Regions from separate parts of the Rhodococcus sp. P1Y genome, predicted to be linked through region 3. Evidence: riboswitches for the same ligand, from Rfam matches in the RefSeq annotation. Region 3 holds a riboswitch; each other region holds the start of a gene.

What was found. A riboswitch is a leader RNA that binds a small molecule or an ion and turns the genes downstream of it on or off. The one in region 3 is predicted to bind S-adenosylmethionine.
Region 1: it holds a riboswitch for S-adenosylmethionine, as region 3 does, so the genes downstream of both, D8W71_RS00295 (aminotransferase class V-fold PLP-dependent enzyme) here and D8W71_RS28280 (putative leader peptide) in region 3, are expected to answer to the same signal.
Region 2: it holds a riboswitch for S-adenosylmethionine, as region 3 does, so the genes downstream of both, D8W71_RS13315 (bifunctional o-acetylhomoserine/o-acetylserine sulfhydrylase) here and D8W71_RS28280 (putative leader peptide) in region 3, are expected to answer to the same signal.

Annotation. Positions count from the first base shown of each region.
Region 1 covers NZ_CP032762.1:55,636-59,942, reverse strand. Annotated here, with positions in the region: gene D8W71_RS00300 (Pls/PosA family non-ribosomal peptide synthetase) at 1-1,005, opposite strand, end outside; SAM riboswitch class IV at 1,210-1,325, shown strand; gene D8W71_RS00295 (aminotransferase class V-fold PLP-dependent enzyme) at 1,380-2,723, shown strand; gene D8W71_RS00290 (hypothetical protein) at 2,860-3,369, shown strand; gene D8W71_RS00285 (YbaK/EbsC family protein) at 3,382-3,855, opposite strand; gene alc (allantoicase) at 3,921-4,307, opposite strand, start outside.
Region 2 covers NZ_CP032762.1:2,885,759-2,890,065, forward strand. Annotated here, with positions in the region: gene D8W71_RS13300 (bifunctional methylenetetrahydrofolate dehydrogenase/methenyltetrahydrofolate cyclohydrolase) at 1-370, shown strand, start outside; gene D8W71_RS13305 (DUF3017 domain-containing protein) at 374-649, shown strand; gene metX (homoserine O-acetyltransferase MetX) at 662-1,819, opposite strand; gene D8W71_RS13315 (bifunctional o-acetylhomoserine/o-acetylserine sulfhydrylase) at 1,816-3,153, opposite strand; SAM riboswitch class IV at 3,331-3,460, opposite strand; gene D8W71_RS13320 (MFS transporter) at 3,777-4,307, shown strand, end outside.
Region 3 covers NZ_CP032762.1:5,655,813-5,660,119, reverse strand. Annotated here, with positions in the region: gene D8W71_RS26215 (MFS transporter) at 1-1,296, shown strand, start outside; gene D8W71_RS26210 (LLM class flavin-dependent oxidoreductase) at 1,293-2,456, shown strand; SAM riboswitch class I at 2,511-2,615, shown strand; gene D8W71_RS28280 (putative leader peptide) at 2,620-2,739, shown strand; gene D8W71_RS26205 (ABC transporter substrate-binding protein) at 2,844-4,307, shown strand, end outside.

The DNA of each region.
Region 1 (4,307 bases), 270 kb from region 3:
GTCGAGCGGGAGTCCGATACGCACCGGGCCCTTGCCGTCCATGATCGACGCGCACGCGACGACGGTTGCTTCCGTCGGACCGTAGGTGTTCCAGACCTCGCGGCCGTCGACGGCGAGGCGCTCGGCCAGCTCGGGTGGGCACGCTTCACCGCCGAAGATGAGCAGCCGGACGGCTTCGAGAGCTACGGCAGGCCACAGAGCGGCGAGCGTGGGAACCGTCGAGACGACGGAGATGTCGCGGGCGATCAACCACGGCCCGAGGTCGAAACCACTGCGAACGAGAGAGCGCGGAGCGGGCACCAGGCATGCGCCGTGACGCCACGCGAGCCACATCTCCTCGCACGACGCGTCGAACGCCACCGAAAGGCCTGCGAGTACCCGGTCACCCGGACCCAGCGGGTCGTCCTGCATGAACATCCGTGCCTCGGCGTCGACGAACGCCGCCGCATTGCGGTGGCTGACGGCCACACCCTTCGGGGTCCCGGTGGAGCCGGAGGTGAAGATGACCCACGCGTCTTCGTCGGGTGAAGGGATCGTGAGGGTGTCCGGGATCGGGGTGTCCTGCTTGTCGGCCGTACCCGCCGCGATTCCTCCTGCCGTGACGACGGCAGTGACCTTCGCTTCGCCGAACACCAGCTCGGCCCGTTCGTCCGGGTCGTCGGCATCGACGGGCACGTAGGCGGCACCCGCATTGAGGATCGACAAGATGGCGACGTAGAGCGAGAACGAACCCGAGGGCATTCTGATTCCGACGCGGTCGCCGCGCCTTACTCCAGCCCTGGCCAGCCACTGCGCGCCTTCGTCGATGTCCTCGAGGAGCTCGCGGTAGGTGACCGAGACGGTGCCGTCGTCGATCGCCGCGGCATCGGGGTACTGCGAGGTGGTCGAGCGCAGGATGTCGATGAGCGTTCGCTCCGATGGAGCGCGCCCTGCGCGCAAGAATTCGGCGGGGACGCCAGCCGAGGGCTGGACGCTAGCCGAATCCGATTGTGATTGCACAGACAACCGGTGTTCCTTCTTCTCGTGTTGTACCGAAACGAACGTCAGCGGTCGTTATCTCATGTTCGGTTGTCCAGAAGGTGAACGGACGTTTCGTTCGCGCAAAGCTGCATCTCGTACGGTCTCGGCACCGGGCACAGCTTAATCGAGTTGGAGGTTTCCTACCTCCCGGGTTGACAATCCAGTGGCACTTTTGCCATCCTCTGTGCAGGTCATGAGTACCAGCATCAAGCCCCGGCTTGCTGGTCGGCAACCCTCCTCCGCGGTGGGGTGCTCCGGGTGACGACCTGGCTGACGCCGGAAAACCGGTGCAGCAAGCGCGGACTCGACTTCTCACTGACGATTCTTCGGGTCCCTTGATCGACAAGGGGTTATTTGTCATGACTGCTGTTCTCGACAACTCGTGTGCTTCGTTCGCTACAGTCAGCGGCGCTGATCTGCAGGTTCCTCTGGTGAATGGAAGTACCTGCACGTACGCCAATTTCGACTACGCGGCCAGCGCGCCTGCGCTCGCCCACGTGACCGAGCGAATTGCCGATCTGTTGCCCTACTACTCGAGCGTTCACCGCGGCGCCGGGTACGCATCACGCGTGTCCACTGCGGCGTACGAAAAGGCACGCGTGACGGTGTCGAATTTCGTTGGAGCGCAATCGGATGCGGTTGTCATCTTCACCAGGAACACCACCGACTCGCTGAACCTTCTTGCCGGGTGCGTGCCGGGAGACACCGTGGTTCTCGATATCGAGCATCACGCGAACCTGCTGCCCTGGAACGACCGCCGCGTCGTCGTCGCGGCCGAGTCCATCGCCGAGACCCTGGTATCGATCGAAGCCGAACTCGCTGCCAAACCGGCTGCGCTGCTTGCGGTGACGGGCGCCTCCAATGTGACCGGCGAAGTACTTCCGATCGACGAGCTCGCTGCTCTCGCGCACCGATACGGCGCACGCATCCTCGTCGACGGTGCGCAATTGGTACCCCATCGACGGGTCGACATCGAGGCCCTGGGGGTGGACTACCTCGCGTTTTCCGGACACAAGTTGTACGCGCCGCACGGTGCCGGCGTGCTCGTCGGTAAGCGTGACTGGCTCGACGCCGCCGAGCCCTATCTCGCAGGCGGCGGGGCTGTTCGCCACGTCGGTCTCGATCACGCCGAGTGGGCGCCGGTTCCGGCACGTCACGAGGCGGGTACACCCAACGTGCTCGGCGTCGTCGCCTTGGCGGCAGCATGTGAAGCCCTCGAGCATTTCGAGGTGGCAGGTTCGGTCGACCACGAGCGTCGACTGTCCGATCGCCTGCGCGACGGGTTGACGGCGGTGCCTGGCGTCGACGTACTGACGGTGTGGAACGACTCCCCGGACAGTGTGGGGATAGTCACATTTTCCGTAGATGGATTCGGCCCCGGCGAGATCGCTGCGTACCTGTCGGCCGAGCACGGCATCGGAGTGCGGGATGGCAAGTTCTGCGCTCACCCGCTGCTCGCGCGACTGGGTCACGCGGACGGTGCCGTGCGCGCCAGCCTGGGGCTCGGCAGTTCCGACGCCGATGTGGATCGGCTGATCGGGGCCATCGAGACGCTCGTCGCCGACGGGCCCTCCTGGACGTACGAGGAGGAGAACGGTTGGTGGAATCCTATTCCCGACCCTCGCCCGTTCCCCGAGCTGGCAGGCGGTGCCGCAGGCGTGGGATCCCCATGCGCAACGCAAACGGTTAGCATCGCCTCATGAGGGCAATTGCTCTGTCGCAGAACCGACTCTGGCGCGATCGATACGTCGATCTGTGCCGGACGGCCTCTGGCTCGTGTAGGTGTTCGGACTTCAGTCATCCTCCCCAACACCTCGCTTGCACGACGGGACCAATTTCATGTCGAACAACTCACCTGTCCGCCTTGCCCTTGCAACTCCAGGCGCATGGACGGAAGTCACCGACGCTCGCCCTACCGAGTCGATAGTTCGCATCCACGCCTCGGATCTCCGCGAGGGTCAGCAGGCAAGAGCACGTGCCAGGGCCGAGGCCGTCGAGGCAGGCAAAGATGCCGACAGCGTTGCGGTGTTTCTCGATATCGAGATCCACGTCGCCGACGATGCACGGACCGCGCGTCGGGAATTCGCCGCGCTGGACCTCCCGGCGGTGCCGAGTTCCATCCGGTACGTCGGGACCCCCTCCGGTCTCGCGGGGCTCGTCGCCGACGTGAAGGCAGCGGAGGTGGCCGACGGGGTGACCCTCATCGCCGTCGGGCCCGAGCAGCGGAACCTCGACAAGATCGCACGCGGCGTCGTGCCCTGGCTGGAGGATCGCGGTGTCTTATTCTCCGCCGAGAAGCTTCTGGCCGCGACCGGCTCGCTGACGCCGACACGGGTGCTGGCCTCCTGAGCGCTCCCGCGTCTAGGTGACATCGATGGCGAGACCGGCGGTGATGCGCAGAAGCTCCGAGCACGTGGTCTTGAAGACCGTGTTCGGATGCCCTGCAGCAGCCCACAACTCGGGGTAGTCCGAGAGGGTCTCGTCGACGAACGTCGGTAGATTCGTCGGATGGCCGACCGGTGCGATACCGCCGATCGGCTGACCCGTCGAATGCTTGACCAGTTCCAGCGGTGCCCGCGTCAACGTGCCGCCCAGGCGCTGTCCGGTGGCGTCGAGATCTACCTGGTGTGCACCCGACACGAGGATAAGCACTGGATCGTCGTCGAGCAGGAAGACAAGAGATTTCACGATCGCGCCGACGCTGACCCCGAGCGATGCGGCAGCGGCGTCCGCGGTCGGGGTCGGCTCCGGCGAGGTGACCACCACTCCGTGATGTCCGCGCGAAATCAGAATGTCGGCGACGTGGGCTGCGTTCGGGTGAAGTAGCCGGTTCATCTACCAAGGGTATTGCTACCGCGGCATTTTCGCAGTTACTACCGGCCGCTGGACTCGGATTGCCGCTACGACAACGAGCCGAAGAGCCGCAGGCGTGCCATACCCCCGTCGGGGAAGATGTCCATGCGTACTTCGGAGACCGGCTCGGTGCGCTCCAGCAGGAACCGGTGACGTGTGTCGGGTTGCAGGCGGGTCTTCGGTAGCAGTTCGATCCATTCGCCATCTCCGAGAAGGCCTTTGAGCGACGCAGCACCCGGGGCGTTTCCGAGGAAGCACGACGTGTCGAGCTCGGCCAGTTCGATCGTGCCTCGTCCGGCGAGGGCTACCTGGACCCAGTCGTTGGCGTCGTTACGCCTGCGTGAGGTTTCCCAGCCCTCACCCATCGACCGCGGCGGTCCGGGGAACAGCAGGTTGTTCGGCGAGCTGTAGAACATGTTGGAACACGCGGAGAC
Region 2 (4,307 bases), 2.8 Mb from region 3:
CGGCGTGACGGTGGGGCGTCCGATCGGTCTGCTGCTGACCCGCAAATCCGAGAACGCGACGGTCACCCTGTGCCACACCGGAACGAAGGATCTTGCCGCTGAGGTATCGCGGGCCGACATCGTCATCGCCGCGGCAGGGGTTCCCGGAATCGTCACCGCCGACATGGTTAAGCCAGGCGCTGCCGTACTCGACGTCGGCGTGACAAGGACCGAGGACGGGCTCCGCGGCGACGTGGCCCCCGATGTCGCGGACGTCGCGGGTCATCTTTCGCCGAACCCGGGTGGAGTCGGCCCGCTGACCAGGGCTTTTCTGTTGACCAATGTCGTCGAACGCGCCGAGCGGGAGCTGTCCGCGCAGGCTGCGGTCTGACCGGTGCGCGCTCAGATCCGCAAGAACCTGCCCCTGTTGGCCGTGCTGGTCGTGATAGCCGGCGCGTTGTTACTGGTTCTTGCGGATCGCTGGCGACGTGGTTCGTTCGTGCTGGGAATCGCAACGATCCTTGCAGCTGGGTTCAGGTTGTGTCTGCCTGAGAATCAGGTGGGGCTTCTGGCGGTCCGTTCACGTCCGTTCGACGTGTCTGCACTTGCCCTCGTCGGAGGGGCGATCGTGTTTCTCTCGTCCTCGATCGACCCGCTCGGAACGGACTGACGGCAGCTACCGTCAGCCCGTCTTGGCTGCGCGTGCGGACCGCGCGTTCGCCATCGTCTCGCCCAGTAGTACGGCCACCGCACCTGCCTCGGTGAGAAATCCGTCGTGGCCGTCTCTGGACTGAATGACCTCGAGGCCACTGCACTCCGGCAAGCCACGGGCGATTTCCTTCTGCTGGCGCAGGGGATACAGACGGTCCGAATCGACTCCACCCACGATCGTGGGAACCGTCGCACGGGCGAGGGCGGCGTCGATTCCTCCGCGTCCGCGTCCGATGTCGTGTCTGTTCATCGCTTCGCTCAGCAGGACGTAGGTACTGGCGTCGAACCTGTCCGCCAACTTGTTTGCTTGATGTTGGAGGTAGCTTTCGATTGCGTATCTTCCGCCGTTCCAAGGGTTTTCGTCATCCTGTGCGGAGTTCGAGAACCTCAGATCGAGTTCGCTCTCGGTGCGGTAGGTCAAGTGTGCGATACGCCGAGCAATCTTCAGTCCGGCTCGTGGCGATCGCCCGGTGCCGTGATAGTTGCCGCCCTGCCATTCGGGATCGGACGTGATGGCGTCGATCTGCGTGGTTTGGGTACCGATTTGGTCTGCGGTCGCGCGCGCGCCGACGGCGAGTACGAGCGCAGCCCCGACACGGTCGGGGTGTTCGACGATCCACTCGAGTGTCCGCATGCCGCCCATCGATCCGCCGACAACCGCGGCGAACCGCTCGATCCCGAGAACATCCGCCAGCGCAGCCTCAGCTGCGACTTGGTCGCGGATGGAGATTTCCGGAAATCTGCTGCCGTAGGGAGTGCCGTCGGATGCGAGCGAGCTGGGTCCAGTCGTGCCACCGCACCCGCCGAGAACGTTGGATGCGATGACGCACCACTCGTCGGTATCGATGGGTGCGCCTGGTCCGACCATGCCGTTCCACCAGCCCGGAAGGGCATGGTGGTCGTCGGCGGGTCCGCTGACGTGCGAATCGCCCGTCAGTGCGTGCTCGACCAGCACGACATTGTCGCGACCGGGAGCGAGCTCACCCCAGCGCTGAACAGCAACGGATACCGCAGGAAGCGATGCGCCGCTCTCCAATTCGAGTGGGCCGATGTCGATACTGCCGAGCCGTCCGTCCGGCGGCGGAAAGCCCGCAGCCGGACGGACGTCGTGCACAGAGCCGATTGTCAAGATGCCGCCGCGGCGAATCCGGTTTCGAGATCGGCGAGGATGTCGTCGATCCCTTCGATGCCCACAGCGAGCCTGACCAAACCGGGGGTGACGCCCGAGGCGAGTTGCTCCTCCGGTGTCAGCTGGGAGTGGGTTGTCGATGCGGGGTGAATGACAAGTGAACGCACATCACCGATGTTAGCGACATGGCTGTGAAGGCTGAGTGCGTTGACGAACTTCTTGCCCGCGTCGATGCCGCCCTTCAGTTCGAACGCGATGATCGCGCCCTGCCCCTTAGGGGCCAACTCCTGTCCACGCTGGTACCACGGCGAGGACTTCAGGCCTGCGTAGTTGACGGACTCGACGTCCTCGCGTGCCTCGATGAACGCGGCGACCTTCTGTGCGTTCTCGACATGCCGCTCGATGCGCAGACTCAGCGTTTCCAGTCCTTGGCTGATGAGGAAGGCATTGAACGGCGACACTGCTGCGCCGATGTCGCGGAGCAATTGCACGCGGGCCTTGAGAGCGAACGCGGGTGCACCCAGGTCGGCGAACACCACGCCGTGGTAGCTGGGGTCGGGGGTGGTGAAGTTGGCGTGACGCCCCTGCGTCCAGTCGAACGTGCCGCCGTCGACGATGACACCTGCGATGGCCGTCCCGTGGCCGCCGAGATACTTGGTCGCCGAATGGACGACGATGTCGGCCCCATGCTCCAACGGCCGGATGAGGTACGGCGTCGCGACGGTGTTGTCGACGATCAACGGAATGCCGTTCTCGTGGGCTACCCCGGAGATGCCGGGAATGTCGAAGATGTCGTTCTTCGGGTTGGAGATGGTCTCACCGTAGAACGCCTTGGTCTTCGGGGTGATCGCTGCTCGCCACTGCTCCAGGTCGTCGGGATCGTCGACGAAAGTCACGGTGATTCCGAGTTTGGGGAGTGTGTAGTGGAAGAGGTTGTACGTTCCGCCGTAGAGGCGTGGGCTCGCGACGATGTGGTCGCCTGCCTCGGCCAGATTGAGAATCGCGAAGGTCTCCGCGGCCTGCCCGGAGGCGAGTAGGAGCGCTGCAACTCCACCTTCCAGAGCGGCGATGCGCTGCTCGACGACGTCCTGGGTGGGGTTGATGATGCGGGTGTAAATATTGCCGGGCTCGGCGAGCCCGAACAACGCGGCAGCGTGATCGGTGTTGTCGAAGGTGTACGAGGTGGTCTGGTAGATCGGCAGCGCGCGGGCGTTCGTGGCGCCGTCCGGCGTCTGTCCGGTGTGGATCTGCTTGGTCTCGAAGCTCCACGATGCGGTGGGGTCCTCGATGGGGGTGCCTGCTGCGTCTACGACGTCAGGGGTGCTGTCGGTCATGTGAGTGATAACTCCGTCTTCGAAGGATGTTCAAATTTCGAATGGGCTCTCGTGGTGGGAGCCTGGGCGGGGCGTATCGGTACAACAACACATGGTGAACCTCCTTTTCGAGCGCGCTGTTTCCAGTCGCGCTCGTTCGGTGGGTCCGCCGACCTCGTCTTCCATCTCGATGAGGCGGACCCGCGCTTGCTCGTTGGCGGCGCAGGTACGCGTCGCCGACCAACCAGGTCTTGTCACCCGGGGCACCCCACCGCGGTTGGAGGGTTGCCGACCAGCAAGCCGGGGCTTGATGCTGGTACTCATGACCTGCGGTGAATCCTAGCGGGGTCACCGAGATCGGGAAACAACGACTCTCGGTGATTCCTCCCAACGGGATGCGAGTCGACTGGGTGAGCACAATCACCGTGTGGCGATTCGAAATTTGATCGGTCGAGGGAACAGAATCGATTCAGTGGCCGTTCCCTCTTGGGTTCGCGTCGATACCTCCCCCTTCGAGACAAGGTTGTTTTGCTGTGACTGTCACCGATTCGGCTTTCGCCAAAAATGTCAGCGCGGTGCGCGACAGGGTGTCGAACGGTCCGAGCGGCAGTCGTAGGCCCCTCTCTTCTCGCAGGCGGCTCGCGATGCTCGCGTTGTCGATCGGTGGGTTCGGAATCGGAACCACCGAGTTCGCGTCGATGGGTCTTCTTCCCGACGTTGCGACGACGATGGGAATCTCCGAACCGTCCGCCGGTCACATGATCTCGGCCTACGCACTCGGCGTCGTCGTCGGTGCGCCCGCGATCGCCACCCTTGCCGCTCGGGTTCCGCGACGTGTGCTGCTGATCGGACTCATGGTGGCGTTCACCCTCGGAAATCTCGGGACGGTGTTCGCGCCCAGCTTCGGTGAGCTGGTGGCATCGAGGTTCGTCGCAGGTCTTCCTCACGGTGCGTTTTTCGGCATCGCGGCCCTTGTTGCCGCGCATCTCGCCGAGCCGGGTAAGCGGGCCAAGGCCGTGGCGATGGTCATGATGGGTCTCTCGGTCGCGAACGTCGTCGGCGTCCCCGCGGCGACGTGGCTGGGCCAGGCGCTCGGCTGGCGCAGTGCATTCGCGGTCGTCGCTGTCATCGGCGCGCTGACCGTCACCGCCCTGATCATGTGGATGCCGCGTCTC
Region 3 (4,307 bases):
CCTGCCATCAGGTCCTCGCTCGATGCAGGCACGTCGGAGGTCCAGTGGATCCTGGCGAGCTATTCGCTGACGTTCGGTCTCGCGCTCGTCCCGGCAGGCAGGTTGGGGGACGTGATCGGGCGTCGCCGACTCTTCTTGATCGGGTTGAGTCTGTTCTCGGTGATGGGCCTCATCGGTGCGTTCGCGGCGGAGCCCTGGATGATCGTCGCCGCGAGGCTCGGCCAGGGTATCGGGGCAGGAACCGTCAGCTCGCAGGTGCTCGGCATCATCACCGATCGTTACAGCGGTCGGGAACGCGCAAAAGCACTGGGTGCGTACAGTACTGCTGGCGGTCTCGCAGGGCTGTGCGGTCCGATCCTGGGCGGTGTGGTCCTCGGAGTCGCGGACCTGGACGTAGGGTGGCGTCTGCTGTTGCTGCTCAACGTGCCGTTCGCCCTCGTCACGCTCGCGGCTGCGGCTGCGTGGCTTCGCAAGGACTCGTCCAGACGATCGGGAGCGAGCATCGACGTGGTCGGGCTCATTGCGCTCGGCGTGGCAACACTGCTCCTCCTGTTCCCGATGGTGTCCTCGCTCGGTGCCACGTTGTCCGCGATTTCGGTGATCGGCAGTGCAGGCGTTCTCGTCGGATTCTGGTTCTGGGAGAAGCAGTTCGCCGCAGGAGGCGGAACTCCAGTTCTGCTTCCCGGCCTCGTTCAGTCGCGCGGCTACACGCTCGGGACGATGGTGGCGATGTTCTGGTTCGGCGCGATTCTGGCGCTGCAAGCAGTGCTCAGTCTGTACCTGATCGAAGGTCTGGGGTATCCCGCACTGCAGGCTGCTCTGATCATGGTCGGCAGCTCGATTCTGATGGCCGTCACGTCGGCCTTCGGCTGGCGCGTCGTCGTGAGGTTGGGCCGCACCGCGGTGATCGGAGCTGTCGTGCTCGAATTGTTCGTCGTGGCGGGATACGTATCGACCATCAACTTCCTCCCGCGCGAACTCACCGTGCCCGCGTTCGTCGTACTTGCCGTACTGTCCGGCCTTGCAAGCGGATTCGTCGACGCACCCAACCGTGGCATGACCCTCGAATACGCCCCAGCAGGGGCCAATGGCGTAGCAGCCGGTTTTCTGCAACTGTCCCAGCGATTGTCCGCGACGATCTCTCTCGCTGCAGTGTCGGGAATCTACCTCGGCGTCCTTGCTGCGAACGAGAACAACTACGGCCGTGCAGTCGCACTCGGTCTCGGCGTATGTGCGCTGATGCTGCTCGGTTCACTCACATGCGCCGTCATCGACGGTAGAAGGAGACGGAAATGACTTCTCACTCCCCAGGCTCCGCTCCTGCCATGACTGGACCGAAATTCTCGTGGTTCCTTCCCACCGGAGGTGACGACGAACGCCTCGGCGGGGCCTCACACGGCGTCGGGATCGGCGCTACCGACGAAGCCGTGGCGGACACAGGCCACCGCGAGGCGTCGCTCGAGTACTTGACGCAGATTGCCCAGACCGTCGACCGGCTCGGATTCCACGCTGCTCTGACGCCGACCGGCGGGCACTGTGAGGACGCATGGCTCGTCACCTCGGCGCTGATTGCAGCGACGAAGAACCTGAAGTTCCTCGTCGCGTTCCGGCCTGGCGCCGTCGCGCCCGTGCTGTCGGCGCAGATGGTCAGCACGTTCCAGCGGTTGTCCGGTGGGCGTGCGCTACTCAATGTTGTCGTCGGGGGCGACGACATCGAACAGCGCGCCTACGGCGACACCCTCGGTAAGGACGCGCGTTACCGTCGGGCACAGGAGTTTCTGGAGATCGCACGGGCTGTCGGTGACGGCAAGCCGGTTGCGGTCGACAGCGACTTCTACACGGTCGACCGCCCGAACGGCGGCGGCTTCGGTGGCCACCCACCGGTTCCATTGCCCGACGTCTACCTCGGCGGATCCTCGCCTGCCGCGATCGAGGTCGCTGCAGCTGAAGCCGACGTGTTCCTGACCTGGGGCGAGCCGCCCGCACAAGTGGCCGAGAAGATTTCGGTGGTCGAGAAGGCCGCAGCAAGGAAAGGCCGAACGATCAGGGGCGGAATTCGGTTGCACGTCATCACACGGGACACGTCCGACGAGGCCTGGGCAGTGGCAGACGATCTCATCTCCGATCTCGACGACGACCTCATCGCTCGCAGGCAGAAGGCGTTGCGCAGCATCGGTTCCGAAGGGCAGCGCCGCATGCTGGATCTGCACGGGGGAGACCGGGACAAGCTCGTTGTCTCGCCGAATTTGTGGGCCGGATTCGGGCTCGTACGCGGGGGTGCAGGAACCGCCCTCGTCGGAAGTCACGACGAGGTCGCCGACCGCATCCGCGAATACGTGGCTGCCGGCATCGACGAGTTCATTTTCTCCGGCTACCCCCACCGGGAAGAGGCCGAACACTTCGGCCGTGGCGTGTTGCCGCTCGTACGCACCGGTCATTCCCCTGTTACTACGTAGGAAACAACCCCAATTGGCGCCGCGGGCCCTCGTGCTCGTACACTCGACCACGCAACACCATCCAGAGCGACCGAGAGACCTGGCTCTACGACGTCGCAGCAACCCCCCGCGGGGCTAGTGAAACGCGGGTGAGGGTGCTACCGCCGGGACCGATGGAGGAACGATGAGCACCACCCCTCGCCGCCCAGCGTCTGTGCACGCCGTGGGTGAAGGTTTCGTGACGGCCTGGGGCCGCATTCATCTCGATCTGTGCCGATTGACCGGCTCGATCTGTCGCGGCTGACGCTTCTACAGCCAGATTTCTTTCTTTCTTCCCGTACCGCTCGAATCAGGTGTGCCGTAACGGTGTGCCCTATTCGGCGTCCTTCACAGATCCGGAGTGCCTCGGTGTCCTCTCGTTCCGTTTTCGCAGGCGTCAGCACACTCGCTGCCCTGAGCGTCGTTCTCACCGCGTGCGGCGGTGGTTCCACGTCGAGCAGTGCAGATGCGGGGGAGCCGACTGCGGGCGGCACCCTGCGATACGGGCTGTCCGGTGCCCCGTCCTGCTCGGATCCTGCACAATCGGCCACCAATCAGACCATCTACGTAGCTCGCCAGGTGGTGGATTCGCTCACCGACCAAGATCCGGACACAGGCGAAATCACCCCGTGGCTCGCCGACAGCTGGGAGGTCGCTCCGGACGCATCGTCCTTCACGTTCAAGCTCAAGGATGGCGTGACGTTCAGCGACGGGACGCCGGTCGACGCGGAAGCGGTCAAGGCGAACTTCGACTCGATCGTGAATGTGCTGACCACCGCGAAAGCACCACTCGGGGGCAGCTACCTCTTCGGGTACGAGGGCACGACCGTCGTCGATCCACTGACGGCCCGCATCGACTTCACCGGCCCGAACGCACAGTTCCTGCAGGCAAGTTCGACGACGCAGCTCGGCATCCAGTCGCCTGAGACGGTCGCCAAGCCGGCCGAAGACCGCTGCAGCGGAAACAACATCGGCAGCGGTCCGTTCACATATGCGGACTACCAGCAGGACCGCTCGGTCACCCTCGCCAAGCGGGCCGGATACGACTGGGGATCCGATGTGTTCGCCCACGATGGTGAGGCATACCTGGACACCATCGAATTCACCGTCGTGCCCGAATCAGGGGTCAGGACAGGAAGCCTGTCCTCGGGCCAGCTCGACGCCATTTCGGATGCACTTCCCCAGGATGCTCCACAGATCGAGGCGACCGGCGGACAGATCCTCACCACCTCGAACCCAGGTGTTCCGTTCGGGATTCAGCCGAATGTCACGCGCGGCGTACTCCAGGACCCCGAGGTGCGTAAGGCCCTGGTCCCTGCGATCAATCGCCAAGAACTCGTCGACACCGTCCTCGGTCCCGATTTCAGGACGGCGACCAGCACTCTTGCAAGCAAGACGCCGGGCTACACGGAACTGTCCGACGTCACGTACGACCCGGAGAAGGCCAAGTCGATTCTGGACGCAGCGGGTTGGGTTCCCGGCCCGGACGGCATCCGTGAGAAGGACGGTCAGAAGCTCTCGTTCAAGGTCATGTTCGCCGCTGTTTTCGCTGGCAACCAGGCGATTCTCGAACTGACGCAGCAGCAATTGCGCGACGTCGGCGTCGACCTTCAGCTCGAGCTGGTCTCGGTGCCGGAATCGACGGCGCGTCAGAACACCAAGGATTACGACGCGAACTATTACAACAGCACACGGGCCGACGGCGACATACTGCGGACCAGCTTCGCGATCGACGGTCGAAACCTGAACGCGCGCGGACCGATTCCTGATCTCGACGCATCGCTCACGAACGAACTCGCGACGACGGACACTGCCGAACGCAATGCGATCATC